DNA from 3 places in the Paenibacillus sonchi genome. Region 1 is predicted to be linked to each of the others. Evidence: riboswitches for the same ligand, from Rfam matches in the RefSeq annotation. Region 1 holds a riboswitch; each other region holds the start of a gene.

Region 1 (6,399 bases):
CAATTCGGTCATCGAAGCGCCCCCTCCCTATCCATAGTATATGAATAATTCCAGCTGCTTAAGAACGCAGCAAAAGACCTGCGGCACCGATAATACCCGCATCATTTCCCAGCTCGGCAGGCACGATTGTCACACCGGTCTGCAGCGGGGCCGGAGCCAGCTTGGCGAACACGCGGCGGACCTCGTCAAAGAGAATGTCTCCGGCTTTGGAAACACCGCCGCCGATGATAAACACTTCGGGATTCAGCACCGCTGCAACAGCAGCCATGGATTTGCCCAGATAGAAGGCAGCACGGTTCACAATCCGCAGAGCCACTTCGTCTCCGGCCTTAGCCGCATCAAATACCTCTTTGGCTGCGATCTTCTCTACCATGGACAGCGAGGTGCGGTCGCCGCGGCTTACAGCATCATTAGCCATGCGGATAATACCCGTAGCAGAGGAAACCGTTTCCAGGCAGCCCATATTGCCACAGCCGCATTGAATAGCTTCCAGGTCAGGCACAACAGAAATATGCCCAAGCTCGCCGGCAAGTCCTGCAAACCCTTGATACACCTTGCCGTTAATAATAATTCCGCCGCCGACACCGGTGCCCAGCGTGTAGCACACACAGTTCTCCACACCGCGTCCCGCGCCGCTCCAGGCCTCGCCCAGCGCAGCCACATTGGCGTCATTGTCTATTTTGACTGGCTTGTTCAAACGACCTTCCAGAATGGATCGGATCGGCACATCTCTAAAACCTATGTTAGGCGCAAGGATGATAATTCCTTCACGAATATTCGTAAACCCGGCCAGGCCCGCTCCTACACCGGCAAGCTGATCCCAAGAGTACGGGGAGTCCTCCACAATCTGACGCACATACTTTTCGATATTATCGATGACGGCATCGACGCCATCCGCAGTCCCCGTAGGCCCCTCATAGGTATGCAGCAGGTTCCCTTCGGCATTGCAGATTCCAACCTTAATCGTGGTTCCACCTAAGTCAACGCCAACGTAGATACTTTCAGACATGTAACAAGCCACCTTTTTCTATGCTAAAATAGTTAATCCTACGTACCCACTATAATAGAAGGTACCCCTGCGGTCAAGGAAAGGCGGCACACCCGGGCATATAAGGCGGCTGGTATTTTTTTATGCAAAAAGAAACGGCTTGGCCGTCCTCCAAAAGAGGCGGCTTCCGTTTCTCCAGACGTTTGAACTATGCGCTATTCCGACAAAATCCGTTTTTGCCCCTCCAGTGCGCGGATCGGCGCGATATTCTGGGTGAATTCAAGCGTGCCCATGTATTGTCCCGCTTCATCACGGACAGCGAAATAACGGATGTAAATAAATTTATCTTTGATGGCAATCCAGAAATCCTCAGCATCCTTGCGGCCTGCCTTGAAATCGGCCAATAGCTTTTCTACCACGTGCACGCTTTGCGGCGGATGGCAGTTCTGCACGGTGCGTCCAATGACCGCCTTGGTGCGGGCAAAAATACGCTCTTTGCCATGCGAGAAGTAGCGGACTACGTCATTTTCGTCAATAAACGTCAGGTCGACCGGCAAATGGTTCAGCACTGTTTCCAGCTGATGCAGCGACAACAGGCCCGTTTCGAAGCGGATAAAGCCCTGAGGAGCCACTCCCCCTCCTGCGCTGGCGCTGCCGCGCCTTCCGGTTCCGGGGCACGTTCAGGAATCCATTCCTGCTCGGGCGCAGCCAGGCAGAAGCCGATTTCATCGCTTTCGCGGGCGATTTTGACCCATTCATCCTCAGTCAGCTTATCGAGCGCCATCGGCAGCAGGATGTTTTCTTCCTTAAAGATCATTTCATTTACTTCCTGAATAATGTTCGCCAGCAGAGCACCAAGCTCCTCGGCTTCCCCGTTGTAAGAACTGAGCGCGGCTTTGGCCTGCTTAATCATGCTGCGGATACCGTCATCCACTCCCCACATCACCTTGGTGGGACCATAGATGCCGTATTTCTCAAGATAGGGAAACAGCAGATTCTCTTTGCGGCTGTAGTGCTTGTCGAGATCGAGCAGCAGGCTCAGATCCTCCAGCAGCTTGAACCTTATCTCCTCCGTGCCGCTTCTTAGGAATTTATCGGTATGCAGCTGGAGGCGGAAGTTCACAAGACGTTCAATCTCGCGGTTCTCCAGCTTGAAGGTGTGTACGGGATGCCCCGGCTGTTCCTCCGGTTTATTGGACCGGTGAATCTCCTGGATCGACCCTTTGAAAATGGCCGTGTGCACAGAGCACAGGCGCTGCACCTCCTCTACAGGAATCCCCTCTTCCGTCATCAGTGAATGCTCCATAGCCGAAATTTCCGCTACCGTAACATCGCCTACCGCTTCTGCAAAACGCGCCTTGACTTCCTCCACACTTTTTCCGGCATGCAGCTCCTTGATAATTTCCCTAAGCATGGCTTGGCGGCGTGTCTGCTCGGGAACATCCACTTCCCGGTTGTTGATCAGTTCGCTCATAGTACTCTCTCCTCTATTCAATAATCTCGAAGCCATGGCGTTCAAAAGCTTGCCGGACGATTTCGCGATTCATTTTCTTCATTGTGATTCCTTTGGACAGGGTCATGAACCGGCCTGCCGTCTGCAGCATGCCTGGCTTGGTGATATCGCGGAACCCCAGCTCCACCATAATATCTACGACCTCCGGATAACGGCTGACCAGCTCAAATATGGACTCATCCATGTTAAGGCTTTTGCTCATTGCGCTCTCCTCCTGCAGCTTAACCTCGGGCTAATTGATAACCTTTCTCAACATCAGCTTAGCATAGGGCATAGAGCCGGATTGTGATTGCAATCACAAATTCACAAACTTAATTAAGCTGCCAAATGATTGAATTGCCACGTGGATACGGAATGACATGTATATAGAAAAAAGCTGCCCCTCCGCATGTTATAGCGTCGGAAACAGCCTCTCGGAAAGGTTGCTGCAGGTTATAGCATTCTGCTCAGCCTGGACGAATTGCGGATATCGTGCGAGATCCGCATGCTGCAGAATTTGGGGCCGCACATCGAGCAGAAATGCGCTGTTTTGGCGCCTTCCGCCGGAAGCGTCTCATCATGGTACTCCAGCGCGCGTTCCGGGTCCAGCGACAAGTGGAACTGGTCACGCCACCGGAACTCGAACCGCGCCTTGGAGAGTGCGTTGTCCCGATCCTGCGCGCCCGGATGCCCCTTGGCCAAGTCAGCGGCATGTGCAGCGATTTTGTAAGTAATGACACCTTCACGCACATCGTTCTTGTTCGGCAGGCCCAGATGCTCCTTCGGGGTAACGTAGCAGAGCATTGCTGTCCCGAACCAGCCGATCATCGCCGCACCGATTGCCGATGTAATATGGTCATAGCCGGGGGCAATATCCGTGGTCAGCGGGCCGAGTGTGTAAAAAGGCGCTTCCCGGCAAAGCTCCAGCTGCTTATCCATATTCTCCTTGATCTTGTGCATCGGCACATGGCCTGGACCTTCCACCATCACCTGAACGTCATGCTTCCAGGCCAGCGCCGTCAGCTCCCCCAGCGTCTCCAGTTCAGCAAACTGGGCCTCATCATTGGCATCGGCGATGGAGCCCGGGCGGAGTCCGTCTCCCAGGGAAAAGGCGACATCATAGGTTTTCATAATCTCGCAAATCTCCTCAAAATGCGTATATAAAAAGTTCTCCTGGTCATGGGCAAGGCACCAGGCCGCCATAATGGAACCCCCCCGTGAGACAATTCCTGTCATTCTGCCGGCCGTAAGGGGAATATAGCGCTTCAGCACCCCGGCATGAATGGTGAAGTAATCCACGCCTTGCTCCGCCTGTTCAATGAGCGTGTCGCGGTACAGCTCCCAGGTCAAATCCTCAGCGATTCCTTTTACCTTCTCCAGCGCCTGATAGATGGGCACTGTACCGATTGGAACCGGCGAGTTGCGGATAATCCATTCGCGGGTGGCATGGATTTTTGCACCGGTGGAGAGGTCCATAATCGTATCGGCTCCCCAGCGTGTTGCCCACCTCATCTTCTCCACTTCTTCATCGATGGATGAAGATACGGCAGAATTTCCAATGTTCGCATTGATCTTGACCAGGAAATTACGCCCGATGATCATCGGCTCACTCTCGGGATGGTTGAGATTGGAAGGAATAATGGCCCGGCCTGCCGCGACCTCGTCCCTTACAAATTCAGGCCGGGTGTTCTCACGGATGGCGATATACTCCATCTCCGGTGTAATGATCCCCTGCCGCGCATAGTGCAGCTGGGTGACATTGCGGCCCTCACGCGCTCTTAACGGGCGCCGCTTCAAGCCGGCAAAGCCTTCTTCCGGCAACCCGTCCACAGTCCTTCCGTTATCCCTGGGCTGCACGGCTCTCCCGGCGTATTCTTCCGAATCTCCGCGTTCCGCAATCCAGCATAACCGGTGCGGCGGAAGGCCCCTGCGGATATCGGTCTCTTGTCCGTCGTCCGTATAAATCCCGCTGGTATCATAGACACGCAGCGGCGCATTGTCCGAATCTCCCGCCACGCCCTCAGTCCGGCTAAGACAGATTTCACGCATCGGAACCTGAATGTCCGGGCGTGAGCCCTCTACATACACCTTCCGGCTCGCGGGGAATCCTGAAAGATTAACCTCTTCCTTCTTTACTGAATCTGACATTCTTATCTCCTCCTCTATGCCCTATGAGCAATATGCAGATAAGATAATCACGCAGCAAGCAGAAACGGCTGCACCGTCCTTGCATAAGGAGGGTACCGTTTCAGCGAGAATTAATAAGGATAACTTATAGCGCCAAGTCTATAAATTCTTATAATTCAAAAAGCCGCTCCACCTGGAGCGGCTTTATTCAGGAACAGCCAAAGAAGGCTGCGCTAAAAAAGGTCCGACTCCACTTTCCTACGCTGGTATGATCCAGATCAGGTTCAAGGGTCCGGGAATCAGTTATCCCGTCTCAGCCTATTCAGGCTCCCCTAGTGGGTATCTTATCTAAGTAAATACAATTTACATGGATTGGTATTTTGTGTCAACTAAAAATTTTGCTGACTGAGCGCCTCCGTTACTTATCCAGCGTTTCGCTCCAGTCATGCACCATCGAGCCTTCCAGATATTTCTCGGCATCCATGGCAGCCATGCAGCCGGTCCCGGCAGCCGAGATCGCCTGGCGGTAACGGGTATCCTGCACATCGCCGCAAGCAAACACGCCCGGAATGTTAGTTTCTGTTGTACCCGGATTCACAACGATATAGCCGTTAGCATCGGTAGTGATCTGGCCACCCAGGAAGGCCGTGTTCGGTGTATGGCCGATAGCGACAAATACGCCGTCCGCTTCCACAAGCTCTTCAGCCCCCGTCTCATTGTTGCGGACCTTCAGTCCCTTCACCCCGGTATCCCCGATGGCGACTTCAAGCGGCGTACGGTTCAGTGCCCACGCCACCTTGCTGTTCTCCCGTGCGCGGTCCTGCATGATCTTCGAAGCGCGCAGCTCCGAACGGCGGTGGACCAGGGTCACGCTGGAAGCGAACCGCGTCAGGAAGCTCGCTTCCTCCATGGCGGAGTCGCCGCCGCCGACCACTACAATCTTTTTGCCGCGGAAGAAGAACCCGTCGCAAGTAGCGCAGGTGCTGACTCCGCGTCCGACATTATCCTGCTCTCCCGGGATGCCCAGGTATCTCGCCGAAGCCCCGGTCGAAATAATTACGGTCTCTGCTTCCAGCACACCCAAACCATCCACGGTTATCTTAAACGGGCGCTGCGAGAAGTCCACAGCCTCCACCCAGCCATTCTTAAATTGAGCCCCAAAGCGCTCTGCCTGCTTGCGCATGTTATCCATCAGATCCGGACCCAGGATGCCGTCAGGAAAACCAGGGAAGTTCTCTACCTCTGTCGTTGTAGTCAATTGTCCTCCGGGCTGCAGGCCTTCAATAACAAGGGGGCTGAGATTGGCACGTGCCAGGTAAATCGCGGCAGTCAGTCCTGCCGGGCCTGTTCCGATTACAATGGTTTTGTACATGAGTATATCCTCCTTAGGGTCAGATATTTTCTGTAAAAGGCGGCAAAATGTCACCTGCCGCCCCGTCCTGCGGGAACCCGCAGACTTGATGAATACGCCGCGCGTACCGGCTTACCATCGAAACCGAAACGCTGTAGCACTGGGCAGCCTCACGATAGGTAAGCGGATAGCCATGCAGCTTGGCGGTTAAATATTCCAGAGCTGCACACCAGCCTGCAGTATGCCTAAACAAGGGAACATCCGGGTAGAGACGGCTGATGAACTGCTTCCAGAGGAGCTCGGCATCCTTCTTCAGAAGGGCATCATAACGCCGGTCCATCACGGCAGCCGTCTGGTCAATAACCCGCTGCCAGTCCTCTTTCCATTCCGGCAGCCCCTTATACCCTGGCACAGCCGATTCCTGAACGGCATTCTGGATCG
Region 2 (6,399 bases), 3.1 Mb from region 1:
AAATAAATGAACTTCTCACCATCATATAGAAGGTCAGTTACCAGGGCACCTTCCTCATCGTGGCCGCCCTTGAGTACCACATATCGCGGTCCCATGGCGTGGACAAGCCTGGCCGCAGCTTCGCGGTCAGCCATGCCGGAAATCTTCATCCCGGTCAGAATTTCCGCTTCAGGGATATTGGGAGTAATGGCTAAGGACAACGGCAGCAGATCAGCAATTAAAGCCTGAACGGCTTCCTGCTGAAGCAGGGGAGAACCTCCTTTGGCAACCATGACCGGATCGATTACCAGCTTAGTCCAGCCATATTGCCGGAATTTTTGGGCAACGGTGCGGATGAGCCCGCTGCTGAACAGCATGCCGGTTTTAACGGCATCGGGTGTAAGATCCGCCCCGATGGAATCAAGCTGTGCGGCAACGGCTTCCGCCTCCAGCGGATACACACCCTGGACCCCCAGGGTGTTCTGAGCGGTCACTGCGGTGAGCGCAGACATGCCGTATACACCCAGCTCCTGAAAGGTTTTGAGATCCGCCTGGATACCGGCGCCGCCTCCGCTGTCAGATCCGGCGACAGTCAAAGCTTTGAAAACATTAGTCATAGGATGGTTAGTCATAGCAGATTCTCCTTTGGCGAAGCTGTGATCATTGTTCCAAGCGCTGTACACGTGAGCGTTCAGCGTATACTTCCGGAGTCACGAGGGCTAATTGATTCAGAAACTCGGTCTGGAAGCTGCCAACTCCCTGTTGGCGCGTCCGGTTTGCTGCAATTTCAGCGGCAACTCCATAGAAGGATAGCGCTTCGGCAGCAGCTTCAAGCCAGGCTCCGCCGCTGGCCGCGAGGAACGCACCGACAACTGCACTCAGCAGGCAGCCGGTGCCGGTAACCCGGGTCAGAACAGGATGTCCGTTGCTGACCACATAGGTGGTGCGGCCATCTGTGACGACATCTTCCTTGCCGGTGATAATAACAACACACTTCAGCTTCAGCGCGGCTTGCACAGCCAAAGCGGTCACATCGCCGTCGCCGGCTCCGGCATCCACGCCTTTGATGCTCCAGCGCTCGCCGACGACATGGGCCACTTCGGCGACATTGCCGCGCAGCGCGGTAATCTGCATCTGGCTGACCAGCTTATGGGTAACTTCGGTGCGGTAAGCAGTGGCTCCTGCGCCCACGGGGTCAAGCACGACCGGCACGTTATGGCGGTTCGCAGCCTTGCCTGCCAGCAGCATCGATTCAATGGCGTAATCATTCAATGTGCCGATATTCAGCACAACAGCACCAGACATGGCGGCGATCTCCGCAACTTCTTCATGCGCGTCAGCCATAAAAGGCGAAGCCCCCAGCGCCAGCAGCCCGTTGGCGCTGAAATTCGCGACTACAATATTAGTAATGTTGTGCACCAGCGGATTGTTTTCCCGCACTTTGGTTAAGAAAGACATGATGATTCCTCCTCAAAAGTAAATGGCTAATCTAAAGTCAATCAATTGTATAAAATGCAGCACACCTCACAAATTGATAAAAGCGTCCTGCGTCTTGACCCCGCCATGCAGCAGTCCGTTCTCATTCAGCCAGGAATTAACCTTCTCCCATGAGGCTGGGTCCTGATAGCCAAACGGCTCATCGCCGGCATCCATCAAGGGAAGCAGAAGCTTCAGGCTTTTGGTTTCGATTTCTTTGTCCAGGGGGGCGGTAGCTTCCTCATGGGCCATCAGAAGGTCCAGCGCCTCCTGCGGGTGCTCTGCAACAAATTGCTGTCCTTTGCGTGCCGCCGCTATGAACTTCCCGATGTAGCCTTCAGCATTCTGCAAGCCCGGATCGCTTGCCACCAGAACCAGCTCGTAGTAGTCGGGAACGCCGTAATCCGTAGGGTTCAGCGAAATGACCGGATGCCCTTCCTTTTCCAGAATCAGCTGCTCATGGTTAATGAATCCGCCGATAATTCCGTCCACCCGTCCGGCCGAAATGGCCGGAATCAGATCAAAACCCACATCGGTCAGCTTTACTGCGGACGGATCGCCGCCATCGCTTTTGACCATTGTTTTCAGCATGGCTTCGTAGAAGGGAATCGAAGAGTATCCGGCATTTTTCCCTGCCAGCTCTTTCGGGCTTTTGATCCCGCTGTCCGCCGGTACCATCAGATGGTTCAGCGGATGCCGGACGATGGCGGCGACGGACTTCACCGGAATTTGCTCTCCCCGGGCCATCAGCACTTGCGGCTGGTAGCTTAAGGCCAGATCGACTTTGCCGGCGGCTACCAGCTTCAGGGCATCATTGCTGTCCGCAGGCATCTGGATATCCACAGCCAGACCTTCATCTTCGAAATAACCCTTCTGCTGCGCGGCATACAGGAAGGAGTGAACGGCGTTCGGATACCAGTCGAGCATAATCGTCAGCTTGTGGGGCTGGTCAACGTGATTGGCTGAAGCGGAGCTGGCTGGAGCAGCATGGTTGTCCCCTCCACAGCCGCTTACCGCAAGGGCAAGAGATAGGAGCAGCGATAGGGAGAGCAAGGGGCGCTTTCTTTTACTAACTGGATGTTCTGAGGGAAAGATGTTCATCGATGTATGCCTCTTTTCTGCAAAATAATGTTTTCGAGCAGCTTAATACTTAGGAACAGAACGATACCGAGTGCGGATAAAAGAAACACTGCGGCGAACATCTCTGCACTTTGCAGATTGCCCGCCATCCGGCGGCTGAAATACCCGAGTCCCCGGCTACCGCCCAGCCATTCCCCGATTGTTGCGCCAATCACACAGTAGACAATAGAGAGCTTGAGTCCCGAAAACAGCGAGGGCAGTGCCGGGGGAATCTGGGTTTTCCGCAGAATCTGCCAGCGGTTTGCACCTAGTGTAAGCAGTAGCTCTTTGTACACCACACCGCTTTTGTGCAAACCGTCATAAGTGCCGATGACGACCGGAAAAAAAGCGGTCAGAAACACCACCGCCACCTTGCTCCACAGGGTATAGCCAAACCACATTATAAAAATGGGGAGAGCGCGATCAGCGGAATCGTCTGGCTGATGACCAGCAAGGGGTACAGCGCCTTTTCCAGCGGAGAGAACATATGCATTCCGGTACCCAGCAGCACACCGCAGCACACGGACAGCACAAAACCCAGCAGCACCTCCTGCAGCGTAGCGGGCAAATGTTCTCCAAAGAGCAGCAGCCTCTGCTCCAGCATTGCCGTCCATATGGCCGTAGGGGCCGGAAGAATGAAGGCAGGGACAAGCTTTAACCGGGCTTCGCATTCCCAGGCGGCAAGAGTCAGCAGCACCAGCAGGGCGAAAGGACCATATTCGCGTAAAAATGTTCTAAGATATGTACGTCTCATACAGCCTCCGTTCCAAATCCGCCCGTAAAGCAACAAAATGCGGGTCATAGTTCAAGCGGTAATGTCTGGGGCGCGGAAGATCTACCAGGAATTCCTGAACACCGCCGCCAGCGCCGCCGGACATCAGATAGATCCGGTCACTGAGCAGGAGCGCCTCCTCCAGATCGTGGGTGATGAACAGCACGGTCTGCTCCAGACTGCCCCACAGCTCCAGCAGCCAGCGGTGAAGCCCGCGTTTGGTGATGGCATCCAGCGCTCCGAAGGGTTCATCCAAAAGCATGAGCTTATGGCCGGCAGCCAGCGTCCGCAGCATAGCGGTCCGCTGGCGCATTCCGCCGGACAGCTCGTGCGGATAACGCTGCTCTGTACCTTCCAGGCCAAAACGCTCCAGCATATTGCGGATACGCCTTACCGCCTCCGTTTTGCTGCCTGTTCTGTTCAGCTCCCAGGGAAGCAGGCAGTTGTCGAGCACGGTTCTCCAGGGCAGCAGAAGATCCTGCTGAGGCATATAGGCAACCCGGCCCAGGCGTGAGGAAGGATCGGCGGATATCGTTCCAGGAACATTAAGCTCACCGCCGGTCTGCTGAAGCAATCCGGCAATGATTTTGAAAAGTGTGCTTTTACCGCAGCCGCTGGCACCGACCAGAGAAATGAATTCCCCTTGGCGCACATTCATTGACAGTCCGCTGAATACCGGAGTTTCTGGAGATGTGCCGAAAGAATAGGACAGGTCCGTCATTGAGATCATATTCGTATGTGCTAAACCTCCTTTCATTTGCGCGGCAACACAATAAAGACCCACCGGTCTCCGAGTGGAGACAAATGGGTCTGAAAGGTTCAGGCAGTAGACGTATAGCGGCACCGCTGATCGTTTCTGTTCCACTTCCCTCCGCTGGTATGATCCAGATCAGGTTCCAAGGGTCCGAAGCTTCACGCTTCATCTCAGTCGGCAGACTCCCCTAGTGAAATAGCAGGTCAATATTGAATTCGCAATTGCTAATTAATATAGCATATTCAGGCGTGTTGTCAAAGGATCAAAGCTCAGGAAGGTCAGGTTCGCTGGTTGAAGATTCGGACTCAGAAGCGTTAGATCGTTGAACCAGGTTCTTTTTAACGCTGGCGGATTTAGCAGGTTTTTTGGGCAAACTAACACAATCCGGCACATGAATCTGCAAGAAAGTAACCATTAAAACGTTTACAATATAATTCCGATGTTTATAATCGGAAAAGTTCTTGACTCCGCTGACATGCTGGTGTTACTATTCAATTTGCCGGGAAAGCCGGAATATACAGAGATGATGAGAGGGGCTAACTATTTATGAAAAAACTAAGTCTGACTATCCTGATGCTGCTTACGGCGGTACTGGTAGCGGCATGCGGCAATAATACCAACAATGCGGCAGGAAATAATACAACAGCCGGGTCCTCCGCGGCTCCGACTGCAGAAGCTTCAGCTCCCGCTGAACAGAACAGCCTGGATGCAATCAAAGCAAGCGGCAAGCTGCGCATCGGAACCGAAGGCACATATGCGCCGTTTACTTTCCATGATGCCTCGGGCAAGCTTACCGGATTTGATGTGGAAATCGCTGAAGAGGTGGCTAAGCGGCTGGGAGTGAAGCCGGAATTTTTCGAAACCCAATGGGACGGCATTTTTGCCGGGATGGATGCCAAACGCTTTGATGTCATTTTCAATGAAGTTTCGATTACGGATGAGCGCAAGGTGAAATATGATTTCTCCGATCCGTACATTGTCTCCAAGGCGGTATTGATCGTTGGTGAGAAGAATGAAGACATCAAGACCTTTGCGGATCTGAAAGGCAAAAAAGCCGGCCAGTCCCTTACCAGCAATCTGTCCGATATCGCGCGTGAGAACGGTGCGGAGCTTGTGGTCACCGACGGCTTCAACCAGGCGATTGACCTGTTGACCTCCGGCCGGATTGATGCAACCGTGAATGACGGGCTGTCCTACCTGGATCTGAAGAAGCAGAAGCCGGATGTTAAAATTAAGGTTGTCGACGAAATCGCCGAGGGTTCCCAGAGCGCTGCTGTCTTCCTTAAGGGCAACGATGAGCTGGTAGCGGCAGTGAGCGAAGCATTGGCGGCTATGAAAAGTGACGGCACGTACCTGAAGATTTCCGAGAAATATTTCGGTGCCGACGTTTCCAAATAATAACGCATGGACCAGGCGGCTCCGGCCGCCCGAAGTCCGAAGAAGGATGTCTGATCAATGGATGACCGTAAAATACAAATTTTCCTCGATTCCTTGCTGCCCCTGCTCAAAGCCGGGGTGGCTTTTACCATTCCGCTCGCAGTAGTCTCCTTTATTCTGGGCCTGCTGCTGGCCATTTTTACCGCACTTATCCGGCTGTCGCCCTGGACTTTGCCGAAGCTGATCGCCCGGTTCTACGTCTGGATTATCCGCGGAACGCCTTTGCTTGTACAGCTGTTTATTATTTTTTACGGGCTGCCGGCGGTGGGGATTATCCTTGATCCGTTTATTGCCGCAACAATCGGGTTTACGCTCAGTGTAGGGGCTTATTCCTCTGAGGTTGTGCGGGCTGCAATTCTGTCCATACATAAAGGCCAGTGGGAAGCTGCGTTCTCCGTAGGGATGACCCGGGGCCAAGCGCTGCGGAGAGTCATTCTCCCCAGGCAGCGCGTGTTTCGGTTCCGCCTTTGTCGAATTCTTTTATCAGCCTGGTCAAAGACACCTCGCTTGCCGCGACTATCACTTATGTAGAAATTTTCAAAACAGCCCAACAGATTACGGCGACCTCCTATGAACCGCTGCTGCTCTATAGTGAAGCCGCTTTGTTCTACCTGCTGTTCTGTTCCGTGCTGTCGGTTCTGCAAAATTACCTGGAGAAGCGGCTTGACCGTTACTCGGCAAGATAAGGAGGAGCACCTATGATTGAAATTCGTGACTTGCATAAATCCTTTGGTCCCCTCCAGGTGCTGAAGGGTGTCGATCTTACAGTGGAGCACGGCAAGGTACTGGTTATAATCGGTCCTTCAGGCTCCGGTAAAACAACCCTGCTGCGCTGCTTTAATCTTCTGGAACAGCCGGACAG
Region 3 (6,399 bases), 2.6 Mb from region 1:
GCCAAAGCCTACGGCGGCAAGAAGCAGATTGCCTGGTACGAAGTATTTGCCGGTGAGAAAGCCTTCAATACATATGGTGAATGGCTGCCGAACGATACGCTGGAAGCAATCCGCGAGTATATTGTAGCTATCAAGGGGCCGCTGACTACGCCAATCGGTGGCGGTATCCGTTCCCTGAACGTGGCCCTGCGCCAGGAGCTGGATCTCTATGTCTGCCTGCGTCCGGTACGCTATTTCGATGGTGTGCCTTCTCCGGTGAAGCATCCCGAGCTGGTGGATATGGTGATTTTCCGTGAAAATACAGAGGATATCTATGCCGGCATCGAGTACAAGGAAGGCTCCGCAGAAGTGAAAAAGGTTATCGAATTCCTGCAGAACGAGCTGGGCGTGAACAAAATCCGTTTCCCGGAAACTTCCGGGATCGGCATCAAGCCGGTATCCTCCGAAGGCTCGAAGCGCCTGGTGCGCTCTGCGGTGGAATATGCAATCAAGCATGGCCGCAAGAGTGTGACGCTGGTGCACAAGGGCAACATCATGAAGTTCACTGAAGGCGCATTTAAGAACTGGGGTTATGAAGTGGCGGAGCAGGAATTCGGCGACCAGGTCTTCACCTGGAACCAATATGATGCCATCAAGGAGAAGAGCGGCGAGGCGGCTGCAAATGCTGCCCAGAAGGAAGCGGAAGCATCCGGCAAAATCATCATCAAGGATGCGATTGCGGATATCGCCCTCCAGCAGGTGTTGACCCGCCCAACCGATTTTGATGTGATCGCCACGCTCAATCTGAACGGGGACTATCTGTCCGACGCGCTTGCTGCGCAAATCGGCGGGATCGGCATTGCGCCTGGAGCGAATATTAACTATGTTACAGGACACGCTATTTTTGAGGCTACACACGGCACTGCACCGAAATATGCCGATAAAGACGTAGTCAATCCGGGTTCGGTAATTCTGTCCGGCGTAATGCTGCTTGAGCATCTGGGCTGGCAGGAAGCGGCGGATCTGATCTACAAAGGCATGAGCACGGCCATCAACAATAAGACCGTTACCTACGATTTCGCCCGCCAGATGGAAGGCGCAACAGAGCTGAAATGCTCGGCCTTTGCTGACGAAATCATCAATCATCTATAAGACCAACCATCCTCAGCTTATGCTGCGAAGTCAGTTTGCCGAAGCTGTGTCAAGGCTGGATATGCTCACTAAACTCTTAGGAGGATAAACGTGGCTATCAAACGTAATAAAATTACAGTCGTAGGCGCCGGTTTTACCGGCTCCACCACGGCGTTAATGCTTGCCCAAAAGGAGCTTGGCGATGTGGTGCTTCTGGATATTCCCCAGCTGGAGAACCCGACCAAAGGCAAGGTGCTGGATATGCTGGAGGCCGGTCCGGTACTGAAGTTTGATGCCCGGATTACGGGTACCTCCAGCTACGGGGATGCGGCGGATTCGGATATTGTCATCATCACGGCGGGGATTGCGCGCAAGCCGGGAATGAGCCGCGATGATCTCGTCAACACGAATGCGGGCATTGTAAAATCGGTGTGCGAGAATGTGAAGCGTGTGGCGCCTGAATCCATTGTCATCATCCTGAGCAATCCGGTAGATGCCATGACTTACGTGGCCTTTAGAACGCTGGGCTTTCCCAAAAACCGGGTCATCGGCCAATCCGGCGTGCTGGACACCGCCCGTTACTGTACTTTTATCGCCGAGGAGCTTAACGTTTCGGTAGAGGATGTGCGCGGCTTTGTTCTGGGCGGCCACGGGGACGACATGGTTCCGCTGGTGCGGTATTCCAGTGTCGGCGGCATTCCGATCGAAACACTGATTCCGGCAGAGCGGATTGCGGAGATTGTGCAGCGTACGCGGGTAGGCGGCGGTGAGATTGTCAGCCTGCTTGGCAACGGCAGTGCTTACTATGCCCCTGCAGCATCTCTCGTGCAGATGACCGAAGCGGTTCTGAAGGATAAGAAGCGGATCATTCCCGTCATTGCCCTTCTCGAAGGAGAATACGGGTACGATGGTCTGTTCATGGGTATCCCGGCGCTGCTGGGTGCTGAAGGGATTGAGAAGATCTTCGAACTGGAGCTGACAGCGGAAGAAAAGGCGGCTCTCGATAAGTCTGCAGATTCAGTACGTGCGGTAACTTCAGTGGTTACTATCTAGGTCCATACGGACGCAAGCCCTCATTTCCATACTAGAAATGAGGGCTTTCTTTTCATAAGCTATGTGGTTGGGTATAATAAGAATGTAACTTATATCACAGCGAAAAATGAGGAGGCTAATTATGGATCGGATTTTCTTTTTCTTACATATGATCGGGACCTTGGCGCTCGGCTTCTATCTGGTGCTGCCGTTTATTCTGAGCGGTACGGCCAAGCTCTCTGCTTCAGCCAAAGAGGGAACGTTAAGCGCTATCGGCGGATTTAACCGGTTCGCCCAGTATGGTCTGGTCATTCAACTGCTGACAGGGGGCTATATGATTTCACAAGGGGATTATACCGTAGCCTGGATGGTTGTGGTTGTAGTTCTCCTGCTGGCGATGTTCGCCCTGGGCGGCATCATGGGCAAGCCGCTGCGTCTGGCAGCTGCCGGAATGCGTGAGAACCGCGATGTATCCGGCCATACCGCGAAGCTGCGCACCCTGAGCCTGCTGCTGATGGTTGTGCTGATCGTAATGATGTTTTTTATGGTGTACAGACATATCATCTAAGTTGAAATCTTGTAAAATGGCTCTGGCGGCTCCGGCTGCGTGGGCCTTTTTTTTGCGGGTATGCGGAGATAGGTGATGATGACGAGGTGCCGTCCCCACCCAAAACGGTTGGATTTTTTGTTTGGATCACCTGGAAGTGTGGTAAGTAACATAACGTAAAGCGATTGTATAATTGATGACGCATAAGCCATCCTAATACGATGTGGTTACTTCCCAAAAAAGTTGCACAGCGAAAGGAGAATGGATCATGCCAGACAACAAGCAATCCACAAAAACTTTGCCACCTCAGGTGCAGGACCGGCAGCCCGGAATTGAGAGCGAGATGAAGCCGCGCCCGGAATTTGAAACCTCAAGCTATAAAGCGGCAGGCAAGCTGCTGGGCAAGGCGGCGCTCATTACGGGAGGCGACAGCGGCATTGGGCGCGCGGTTGCCGTTCATTTTGCCAAAGAAGGTGCGGATGTGGTCATTTCCTATCTGAATGAGCATGCCGATGCCGAGGAAACGAAACGCCAGGTCGAGCAGGAGGGCCGGAAGTGTATTCTGGTTGCCGGTGACATCGGGGTAGAAGCGTTCTGCCAGGATCTGATCAACAAAACGGTGGAAGGCCTGGGCAAACTCGACATTCTGATCAACAACGCCGCCGAGCAGCATCCGCAGGACAAGATTGAGGATATCACCTCGGAGCAGCTGGAGCGGACGTTCCGCACCAATATTTTCTCCATGTTCTATTTGACCAAGGCCGCCATGCCGCATCTGAAAAAAGGGTCTACAATCATCAATACGACATCGATCACAGCCTACCGGGGCAGCCCGCAGCTGCTGGACTATTCGTCGACCAAAGGTGCAATTCTCAGCTTCACCCGCTCGCTGTCGATGAATCTGGCGGAAAAAGGCATCCGTGTAAATGCCGTAGCTCCGGGCCCGATCTGGACACCGCTGATTCCATCCACGTTTGATGCCAAAAAGGTCAGCGAGTTCGGCGGCACACAGCCGATGAAACGTCCGGGACAGCCGGAAGAGCTGGCTCCGGCCTATGTCTACCTGGCCTCGGAGGATTCATCCTATGTCAGCGGGCAGGTCATGCATGTCAATGGCGGAGAAATTGTCAACGGCTAAGTGCTGGTGTGCAAACCAGGCTTGCTTAAAAATACAGCAGCAGTTTAAGAGCGTGCCCTCGCGGCCCGCTCTTTTTGCTGCACATGCCAAGTGCCAGGGAAGCAGTTTTTCGGCAAAAGGGATAGCTTTTCCGAGGAATTATATGTTAATATGAACCACGTCAGCAACTGAATATTGGAATTGTCCCTAGGGGTGCCGCAAGGCTGAGACGAACGTTCCGTTCGGACCCTTTGAACCTGATCTGGTTAAAACCAGCGTAGGAAAGCGGAGAATGAATGAACTGCAGCGGGGTTGTATCCATACGCCCGTATTCCTGTACAAATTTATGACTGCCTCCTATCGGGGGGCGGTTTTTTTGTGTGTCCGGCCTGCTCCAAGAATATAGCGAAAAGAAGGTGAAGCTGTGGCGGAGATTCATATGATCTCGGACGGGAAGCTGGAGCCGGGAAGGTTCATTAATCTTGCAGCGGCTGTATATCCGCTCGTGGACTACATCCACCTCCGGGAAAAGCACCGGCCCGCCCTGGAACTGCTGGGCATGGCGAAGCAGCTGCTGCTTGCGGGGGTTCCCGCTTCCAGCCTGGTCATCAATGACCGGCTGGATGTTGCGCTGGCCGCCGGTGCAGGCGCTGTTCAACTGGCCTGGAACAGCCTGCCGCCGGCCGCGGCCCGTGCCGCCGCTCCCGGCCTGCGGCTGGGAAGGTCGGTGCATTCCGCGGCGGAAGCTGCGGAAGCGGGCCGGCAGGGGGCCGACTATGGCCTGTTCGGCCATGTTTTTCCTACCGCCTGCAAACCCGGTCAGCAGGAGCGCGGTTTGGGGCTGCTGGCGGAAGCGGTGCGCCGCAGCCGTATTCCGCTGATTGCCATCGGCGGCATAGAGCCGGGCAATGCCGCTCAGGTGATCCGGTTGGGCGCAGCCGGGATTGCGGTCATGTCCGGCATTTGCGGTGCGGAAGACCCTGTGGCCGCCGCGCGTGCTTACCGGTTGGCGGTCCGGGAGGCTTGAGTGGGAGTCAGTCTCATCCGGTTCGTGCTGCTCTGGATGTCATAACGCAAAGGAGGTGAGAAGGCATGAATCTGATCATCAATGGCAAAGCCCTGGAGATTGCGGAAGACTGCCGGACGGTAGCAGATCTGCTCAGCCGGCCCGAATGGAGCGGACGGCTTGTGATCGTGGAGCGCAATGGGGAAATTGTGAACAGGGAGCATTACGCCGGGACATCGTTCAGCGAAGGAGACCGGCTGGAGCTGGTGCATTTTGTAGGCGGGGGCTGAAACGATGTTTTCGGATGCGGGCCAATGCGGGTGTTTCAGTCCCATGGAGCTCTCGTTCAGCAAACCCGGAAGTTATTATCCTATTCTATACCAGGAGGCGAGTTTATGTTAGATCCATTTGTGATTGGCGGCATCACATTATCAAGCCGGCTGTTCATCGGCACCGGCAAATACAGCCGGAATACGCTGATTCCCGAGGTGGTCGCGTCTTCAGGCTCACAGGTGATCACGGTTGCCCTTCGCCGCGTAGATCCCGAGAGCCGCGACAATATTGTCAGCCATATTCCTCCCCATATGACCCTGCTGCCTAATACGTCAGGGGCACGCACCGCCGGGGAAGCGGTGCGGATCGCCCGGCTGGCCAGAGCCGCAGGCCTTGGCAACTGGGTCAAGATTGAGGTCATTAACGATCAGAAATATCTTTTGCCGGATAATCTGGAGACCATCCGGGCTACGGAGATACTGGCCGCCGAAGGTTTTGTAGTGCTGCCGTATATGAGCCCGGACCTCTCCGCTGCAATTCGGATGAAAGAGGCTGGAGCAGCCGCAATTATGCCGCTCGGCTCGCCAATCGGCTCGAACCGCGGCCTGCGGACCAAAGAGCTGCTCCGCATCCTCATCTCGGAGGTGGATCTTCCGGTTATTGTTGACGCCGGTATCGGCCGCCCGTCCGAAGCGGCGGAAGCGATGGAGCTGGGGGCCTCCGCTGTGCTGCTCAATACGGCTATCGCCACCGCCCGTGATCCGCTGCTGATGGCCGAAGCCTTTCGCGAAGCAGTTTCCTCAGGCCGCAAGGCCTATTTGGCCGGACTTGGTCCGGTGGAAGAGACGGCGGTCGCCTCATCGCCTTTGACCGGATTTCTGAAGTGATTCTAAGCCTAACCGAAAGGAGGGAGAACCATGAGTTTTTATGAATCATTGGCCCGTCTGGAGCAGCTTCCTTACGAGAGCCTGTGGCAGCAGTTCCAAGTGGAGGATGTGAAGCGGGCACTATGCAAGGACCGCCTGGAGGAAAGCGACCTGCTGGCCCTGCTGTCCCCGGCTGCGGAGCCATGTCTGGAGGAGATAGCCCGGCGTGCCCAGCGGCTGACCCGTACGCATTTCGGGCATGTGATGCAGCTGTTCACACCGATGTATCTGGCCGATTTTTGTGTGAATCACTGCACCTATTGCAGCTTCAGCTCCATTTATGATTTTCCGCGAAAAAGATTGACGCCGGAGGAGGTCAGACAAGAGGCGGTCGCGATCGCCTCCACAGGCCTGCGCCATCTTCTGGTGCTGACCGGAGAATCGCGCA

Evidence for each region. A riboswitch is a leader RNA that binds a small molecule or an ion and turns the genes downstream of it on or off. The one in region 1 is predicted to bind thiamine pyrophosphate.
Region 2: it holds a riboswitch for thiamine pyrophosphate, as region 1 does, so the genes downstream of both, JI735_RS23080 (ABC transporter ATP-binding protein) here and thiC (phosphomethylpyrimidine synthase ThiC) in region 1, are expected to answer to the same signal.
Region 3: it holds a riboswitch for thiamine pyrophosphate, as region 1 does, so the genes downstream of both, JI735_RS20515 (thiamine phosphate synthase) here and thiC (phosphomethylpyrimidine synthase ThiC) in region 1, are expected to answer to the same signal.

The regions. Positions count from the first base shown of each region.
Region 1 covers NZ_CP068595.1:2,035,402-2,041,800, reverse strand. The annotation lists gene rapZ (RNase adapter RapZ) at 1-12, opposite strand, end outside; gene JI735_RS09495 (ROK family glucokinase) at 59-1,009, opposite strand; partial or broken gene JI735_RS09490 (DUF438 domain-containing protein) at 1,204-2,462, opposite strand; gene JI735_RS09485 (DUF1858 domain-containing protein) at 2,476-2,703, opposite strand; gene thiC (phosphomethylpyrimidine synthase ThiC) at 2,934-4,628, opposite strand; TPP riboswitch at 4,846-4,951, opposite strand; gene trxB (thioredoxin-disulfide reductase) at 5,026-5,979, opposite strand; gene JI735_RS09470 (tetratricopeptide repeat protein) at 5,999-6,399, opposite strand, start outside.
Region 2 covers NZ_CP068595.1:5,171,818-5,178,216, forward strand. The annotation lists gene thiD (bifunctional hydroxymethylpyrimidine kinase/phosphomethylpyrimidine kinase) at 1-611, opposite strand, end outside; gene thiM (hydroxyethylthiazole kinase) at 640-1,437, opposite strand; gene JI735_RS23070 (ABC transporter substrate-binding protein) at 1,504-2,556, opposite strand; gene JI735_RS37465 (ABC transporter permease) at 2,553-2,975, opposite strand; gene JI735_RS37470 (ABC transporter permease) at 2,975-3,328, opposite strand; gene JI735_RS23080 (ABC transporter ATP-binding protein) at 3,309-4,076, opposite strand; TPP riboswitch at 4,196-4,299, opposite strand; gene JI735_RS23085 (amino acid ABC transporter substrate-binding protein) at 4,647-5,498, shown strand; partial or broken gene JI735_RS23090 (amino acid ABC transporter permease) at 5,556-6,223, shown strand; gene JI735_RS23095 (amino acid ABC transporter ATP-binding protein) at 6,236-6,399, shown strand, end outside.
Region 3 covers NZ_CP068595.1:4,637,107-4,643,505, forward strand. The annotation lists gene icd (NADP-dependent isocitrate dehydrogenase) at 1-1,131, shown strand, start outside; gene mdh (malate dehydrogenase) at 1,222-2,163, shown strand; gene JI735_RS20505 (hypothetical protein) at 2,285-2,710, shown strand; gene JI735_RS20510 (SDR family oxidoreductase) at 2,958-3,827, shown strand; TPP riboswitch at 4,006-4,107, shown strand; gene JI735_RS20515 (thiamine phosphate synthase) at 4,231-4,833, shown strand; gene thiS (sulfur carrier protein ThiS) at 4,899-5,102, shown strand; gene JI735_RS20525 (thiazole synthase) at 5,208-5,972, shown strand; gene thiH (2-iminoacetate synthase ThiH) at 6,003-6,399, shown strand, end outside.